Regions from separate parts of the Vagococcus carniphilus genome, predicted to be linked through region 1. Evidence: riboswitches for the same ligand, from Rfam matches in the RefSeq annotation. Region 1 holds a riboswitch; each other region holds the start of a gene.
What was found. Region 1 has a riboswitch for cobalamin ahead of H9L18_RS04970 (BMC domain-containing protein). Riboswitches for the same ligand answer to the same signal wherever they lie in the genome.
Positions count from the first base shown of each region.

Region 2: it holds a riboswitch for cobalamin, as region 1 does, so the genes downstream of both, H9L18_RS00665 (ABC transporter substrate-binding protein) here and H9L18_RS04970 (BMC domain-containing protein) in region 1, are expected to answer to the same signal.
Region 3: it holds a riboswitch for cobalamin, as region 1 does, so the genes downstream of both, H9L18_RS11725 (1-propanol dehydrogenase PduQ) here and H9L18_RS04970 (BMC domain-containing protein) in region 1, are expected to answer to the same signal.

Region 1 covers NZ_CP060720.1:996,347-998,618, reverse strand. The annotation lists gene H9L18_RS04980 (PocR ligand-binding domain-containing protein) at 1-156, shown strand, start outside; gene H9L18_RS04975 (EutP/PduV family microcompartment system protein) at 199-630, opposite strand; gene H9L18_RS04970 (BMC domain-containing protein) at 641-988, opposite strand; cobalamin riboswitch at 1,223-1,397, opposite strand; gene H9L18_RS04965 (LURP-one-related/scramblase family protein) at 1,554-2,051, shown strand; gene fosX (FosX/FosE/FosI family fosfomycin resistance hydrolase) at 2,110-2,272, opposite strand, start outside.
Region 2 covers NZ_CP060720.1:138,359-140,630, forward strand. The annotation lists gene H9L18_RS00660 (FecCD family ABC transporter permease) at 1-177, opposite strand, end outside; gene H9L18_RS00665 (ABC transporter substrate-binding protein) at 191-1,297, opposite strand; cobalamin riboswitch at 1,429-1,634, opposite strand; gene H9L18_RS00670 (ABC-F family ATP-binding cassette domain-containing protein) at 1,805-2,272, shown strand, end outside.
Region 3 covers NZ_CP060720.1:2,409,853-2,412,124, reverse strand. The annotation lists gene H9L18_RS11735 (EutP/PduV family microcompartment system protein) at 1-185, shown strand, start outside; gene H9L18_RS11730 (cob(I)yrinic acid a,c-diamide adenosyltransferase) at 185-748, shown strand; adenosylcobalamin (AdoCbl) riboswitch at 793-940, shown strand; gene H9L18_RS11725 (1-propanol dehydrogenase PduQ) at 1,213-2,272, shown strand, end outside.

The DNA of each region.
Region 1 (2,272 bases):
ATCGAAGAAGCAAAAAAATTACTCGTTGAATCTAGTCTAAGTATTGAAACCATATCTAGAAATTTAGGTTTTTCTCAACCTAGTTATTTTATTAAAACATTCCGCTCAATGACCTCTTCTACTCCTGCCAATTATAGAAGAGATCACAGTGCTTAAGCATTTACTTGTCTTGATAGTCTGCCAACTATCAAGATTTTTTTATGCTTCCAAATAAGTTAACAACTCTGCCATACCTTCACCTGTTTTAGCTGAAATCATAAAAATTTGTCTTGCTCCAGCTTGCTCTAGGAAAATTTTTGAACGTTCTAAATCTGTCTTATCCTGTGCTAATTCTGTCTTCGTGACAATACCGACAACTGGTAAATTAAAGCGTGAAGAAAAAGTTGGTGGAAAATAATTTTGTACATGTTCCACACTTTGAATCAACCCAACTACTTCAGCATCAACTGCTGCACTTACTAATGCATTATAGAAAAAGCGATTTTCCATGAACTCACCTGGTGTATCAATGACGTGATCAAATTGATAAATTTGTTGTGTTTTATGATAAACCTGTTCCTTGTCATGTAAACATTGAGTTAATGTTGTTTTTCCTGATCCTGTTTCACCCATTAAAATAATTTTTTTCATTTTGTTAGCCTCACGTTCTTGTGATTTCAGGAACGTTGAATTTCAGCACATTACTCAATACAGAGTTAACTTGTCTTAAAGCACTTTCCACCGATGAGACTTCACCTGTTATAACCACAGCACCACTAAAACGGTCCATAAAACCAATTTGGACATTTCCAGATTTTTTAGCGATATCAGCTCCAATTATAGAAGCTTCACTTGGCGTAATTGTTAGAATACCAATTGCATTCCCATCTTCTGCCAAACCAAGTTTAGTAAATACTTCTTTATCAGCATTAGGGATTAAATGGGCTAAGGTAACTTGTTTACCAGGAACATACTCTTGAATCGTTCTCTCTAAATTTTTATCTTCCATTTTTTCACACTCCATAAAAGCTTTATTTACCGTCAGTCTATCACAGTTTAATAACACTATTTTGTTAGAAACCTACGATTAATATCACATATTGACTCACTTTTAAAGTATGAATATCTTGCTCTGGAAAACAAAAAACCACTACAAAACATTGAAAAAATGTTTTTTGTAGTGGTTACTTTTAGACACAATCATCCAAAAATTAACAAAGACAAACAATTTTCCCAATCCAATTATTGTTAAGCAGTCAAAAACGGTATCCTGGCTTTGCATCATTTTACTCTCTCACCTTCCCTATTCAGTGGTTTTCGAGATTTCATCAGCGTATACAGTAGAAAGGGGCTGCTGAGGATTTTCACCTCATTCCCAATTTTAGACATGCATATTTAATTTGACTCCATTGTATTATACTTTTTACTAACTGCCTATAACATAAAGAATAAACAACAATATTTTGATATTTTTACCTTTTACAACAAGAAAGTAACAGAATTTTTGATTCTTATTGCAATCTCCTTTAACTAATAATAAAGTAAATATAAGTGAAGCAAAGGAGTGGTAAAAAATGAGAACTTTATTTATGAAGCAAAAAATGCTTAGCTTTAACGAAAAATTTGCCATTAAAGACGAAGATGGAAGCATCATCTACCGTGTGCATGGTAGCCTCTTTAAGAGTCCAAAATCTTTTTCAATGGTTGATCAAAATGATGAACAAATTGGAACTGTGACAAAAGAATTATTTAAACTCTTACCTAAATTTACCGTTGATGTTTTCGATGACTCTCCTATCTTAATCGAAAAAGAATTTACCTTTTTTAAACCAAAATATCGTATTAAAAGTGAAAATATTCAAATTGATGGGGATTGGCTAGATAAGAATTTTGATATTTATCGTGGCAATAAAAAAATTGCTCACATTTCAGAAAAATGGTTAGCTATGAGTAGTACATATGAAATTAATATTTTTGATCAATCATATGAGCATCTCATCGTTCTACTTGTTGCTGCTATTGATTTTGTTCATGCTGAAGAACGAGCAGCCTCTTCTGCCTCAAACCCGTAAAAAAAGAGACTGTGGTATTAAGCATAAGCTTTTACTACAGTCTTTTTTAAATCATCTCCTATTTTAAATAGCCTTTTAATCTTTCTTCAAGTGTCCCTGTATGAAGTTCAAACAAATGGTTATCATAATCATAAAAATAAATAGATTGGGCTTCTTCTGCTATTCGGGATCTATCTGACAAAAGAGATAATCCTAAACTTTCTATTTGCCTCAAATAATTA
Region 2 (2,272 bases), 860 kb from region 1:
TTCCATTCCTGAAAGACTCTGATCCAGCATTTTTCCTTTAATTAAGAAAACCCGTATAACATCTTGTGGACTAATCCAATAGCGTCCAATGCATAAAGCAAGCAAAGCTGTAACACCCAGTAATAAAGTCATGACTAAAATCAACCATTTCACATTCCATTTGTTTATGTTGTTCATGTCTTCTTACCTCTTATTTACTTTCTTTATTCGCCTCACGATTTGTTATAAAATCCATATCATCAGCTGATAAATTGTAATCAAAGAAATCTTTGTAGAATATTTTAACTTCTTTTTCAAAGTCCGCATCAGAGAAAATTTCTGGTTGAATTTTAGATGCCATGTAACGAACCATTAATGGTGTTTCAACTCCAGCAACATCCCAACGATAGATTCCTTTTGGTGTTTTATAAACTTGTTTTTTCTGAACTGCTGAAATTTTACTCCAGTCCTTACCTTCCATCTTATTATCATATAAATCACTTGGTTTAGATTCATCAAAATTAGTTAAGAAAATAATATCAGGATTCCATTTATAAATTTGTTCCATATTTAATTCCACATTACCTTTTCCAACTAAATCATGAGCCACATTTTCGCCACCTGCTAATTCAATGACTGTATCATTAACATACACACTAAAAGATTGTAATTGTAAGGTCTCGCCTCTCATAAATAAAACTTTAACTTTATCAGCCTCTTTAACTTTATCTTCTTTAGATAATAAATATTCATGTGCTTCATCATAGTTTTTATTAATTTCATCTGAACGTTTTTCTTTTCCTAGTAACTGACCAACAGTTGAAAACCCTGCTTTTAAATTATCAATCGTATCACTGTTAATCATAACTGGAGCAATTCCCAATTTTTCAAGTTGCTCTCTTTCTTTTGTTTGACTATCCCATAAAAGAGCTACATCCGGTTTAACATTAGCTATTTCTTCCATATTGATACCGCCATTATTATCAATGTAAGACGTATCTATTTCTCCCATCTTAGGTTCCATCTTAGGTAAAATCGAAATATCATAAGCTTGTTTTGTTCCTTCTCTTGCACCCATAATATGATCTGCAGACCCATCAACAGCATAAACAATAGCTGACCATGGAAGAGGTGTAATGGCCATTCCATTTATTTTTTTAGGAACCTCAACCTTGTTTCCAGCAATATCTTCTACTATATGAGTCTCTTCTTTCTTCGTTTCCTTAGTCTTAGTACTATCTTGAGTTGAACCACAACCACCTAATAATAGCGCAGTACTTAATGCCATTCCCATGAATAATTTTGTTTTACTTGTCATTAAAAAAACTCCTTTATCTTTTTTTATAAACAAAAAAACCAAGGAAACCTAATAAACAGTTTCCTTGGTTTTTCTTTACATGAATTAATTAATTAATACACCATAAAAAAACCACCTAATGAATCCGTTAGGTAAGCCTATAAAAAAAGGTTGATGTATCCTGACTCAAGTTCATCGTAAATAATCTTACTTCCCAGTTTTATCCAGTGTATTAAACGATTACGTACTCCCTCTTACAGTGGCGGTCACCGTGTTGGTTTTTAACCAACTTCCAATCAACCAATCTTTCAATAGCCTCATTGTAGCACCGATGAGAACCGCTTTCATTAGAGATTGATTAGTATTTCACTTCACATTATCTTTGATCAACACTTCTCTTAATCATCTTGTTATCTTATCTAATGATCAAATTTTAATCAGATAGTTACACCTTGCATTCATGCTCTAAGCCCGATATAATCGGATAGACACACAAATTTGTGCAAAATAAAAAAAGTGAGGGATTACATGATTACTGTATCAAACGTTAGTCTGCAATTTCCAGATAAAAAATTATTCGAAGATGTAGATATTAAATTCACACCAGGAAATTGTTATGGGTTGATTGGCGCAAACGGAGCTGGAAAATCAACTTTCTTAAAAATCTTATCAGGAGAATTAGACCCTTCAACAGGAAGCGTCACACTAGGTCCAGATGAACGTTTAGCAACTTTAAAACAAAATCATTTTGACTATGAAGAATACACTGTTTTAAACACTGTTATTATGGGACATAAACGCCTTTATGAAGTGATGCAAGAAAAAGATGCTATTTATATGAAAGCTGATTTTTCAGATGAAGATGGCATTAAAGCAGCTGAACTTGAAGGTGAATTTGCTGAATTAAATGGATGGGAAGCAGAACCTGAAGCTTCAAGCCTTTTACAAGGATTAAACATTCCAGAAAGTCTACATGATTTAAAAATGTCAGAACTA
Region 3 (2,272 bases), 1.4 Mb from region 1:
TGTTTTCAAAACCCGTTATTGGTGTTGTAACGAAAATTGATAAAGCAAACAGTGAAGAAGAGGTTAATCGTGCGGCACATGCATTAAAAAATGCTGGAGCAAGAGAGATTTTTCATGTGTCTTCTTATGATGATAAAGGAATAGAAGAATTGCTTAAATTTTTAGGAAAAGAGGAGGATGAATAATGGCAAAGATTTATACTAAAACAGGAGATAAAGGTGAAACTAGTATTATTGGTGGCGAAAAAGTAAAGAAATGTTCTAACCGTGTGGAAGCATACGGAACAATTGATGAATTAAATTCTTTTATTGGGATTATTGTTAGTCATATGAAAAGTAGCATTGATGTCAAAAAAGATTTAGGTGAAATTCAACAAATTCTATTTGATTGTGGAACTGATATGGCGACACCAAATAGCACAAAAGGATATCGAACAAGTGCAGAATCTATTGAGTGGTTAGAAAGTTGTATTGATAAATACTTAGCTTCACCACCACCAATTACTGAATTTATTATCCCTGGTGGAGATCCAGTTGCAAGTGAACTTCATTTTGCAAGAACAATCGCAAGAAGAGCTGAACGAATTGTTGTAGCAGCGAGTTTAGAAGGCGAAATCAATCCTGAAGTTTTAAAATTTTTAAATCGATTATCTGATTATTTCTTTGCTGCTGCAAGATTAGTTAACTATCGAGAAAACAGAATGGATGTAAGCTACAGAAGAAATAGCCAAGTTTTTTACAATGATTAAAAAAAACATTGAAATAAAAAAATAAGTATGATAGAATCGGGCTATAGATTGAGAAATGTTATTTTTTAGATGGAACTTTGGTGAAATTCCAAGACGGTCCCGCCACTGTAATAAGCGTAAGCTTTAAGTCAGGTCTTTCTAATAATTAACGACATGGTAATTACTGTTTCGAGGCAAAACAGTGGTAGTTAGAGAATAAATACAGTAAGAAGTTCTAACATTTAACCTATTGTTTTATTTAACAGTAATCACCATAATTGGATACTGAATAAACACAACGATTTGTGTTTTGATAAAACAAATGGCAAATGGAGATACTTACTTCTGGTAGGTTGTAGCACAAAGGGGTGCTGTCCTTGCCTTTTTTGTTTTCTAAAATATAATAGTTGGCAATGACGCTACCGAATGAATCCTTATTTAAGGAATTTTTTTTGGTGGCTTTTTTTATTATCGGAGGTGGAAAAATGAAGCAAGTAAAATTCGGTACAGATATTTATATTGGTACAGATGCTTTAACAAAATTAAACGATTTTCAAAACGAACGTATATGTGTTGTTACTGATAATTTCATGGTTGAATCAGGCATGATTAATTTCGTAACAAGTAACATAAACGATTCAAACGAACACGCTATCTTCACGGACATCGTTCCTGATCCAACAATTGAAAACGTTGTTAGTGGAGTAGAAGAGCTAAGCAAGTTTAATCCAAGTGTTATGGTTGCTCTTGGTGGAGGTTCTGCGATTGACGCAGCCAAAGCGATTAAATTAATGGGAATGAAATTAGATATTATTAAAGAAGTAACTTTAGTTATCATTCCAACAACAAGTGGTACTGGTTCAGAAGTAACAGACTTTTCAGTTATCACAAATAAAAAAGAAAATTTAAAATATCCATTAGTGGATGACTTGTTACAACCAGATATTGCTATTTTAGATTCACGTCTTGTTGAAACAGTACCTCCAACTATTACAGCTGATACTGGTATGGATGTTTTAACACATGCCCTTGAAGCTTATGTATCAACAGAAGCAACTGACTTCTCTGATGCTTTAGCAGAAAAAGCTGTGGAGTTAATCTTTGAGTATTTAGAAAGAGCCTATGTTGATGGAAAAGATAGCGAAGCAAGAGAAAAAGTTCATTATGCTTCATGTCTAGCAGGTCTTGCATTTAATCAAGTTTCTCTTGGTTTATGTCACGGAATTGCACATACTGTAGGTGGTAAATTACATTTAGCACATGGTCGAATTAATGGTATCTTGTTACCATCTATCGTACAATATAATAGTAATGAGAATCAAAGAGCTCTAGAAAGATACGCAACGTTAGCTAGAAAACAAGGTTTATCTAACTCTAAAGGTAAAGTGGCAGTTAGAAGTTTAGTTAATCGCATCACTGAATTAAGAGCGAAGTTAAATATGCCAGCTAACTTTATAGATGCTGGATTTACAAAAGATGATGTAACTCCTCATTTAGCAACAATTAGTGAGGAAGCATTATTAGATCCAACAACTAAAACTAATC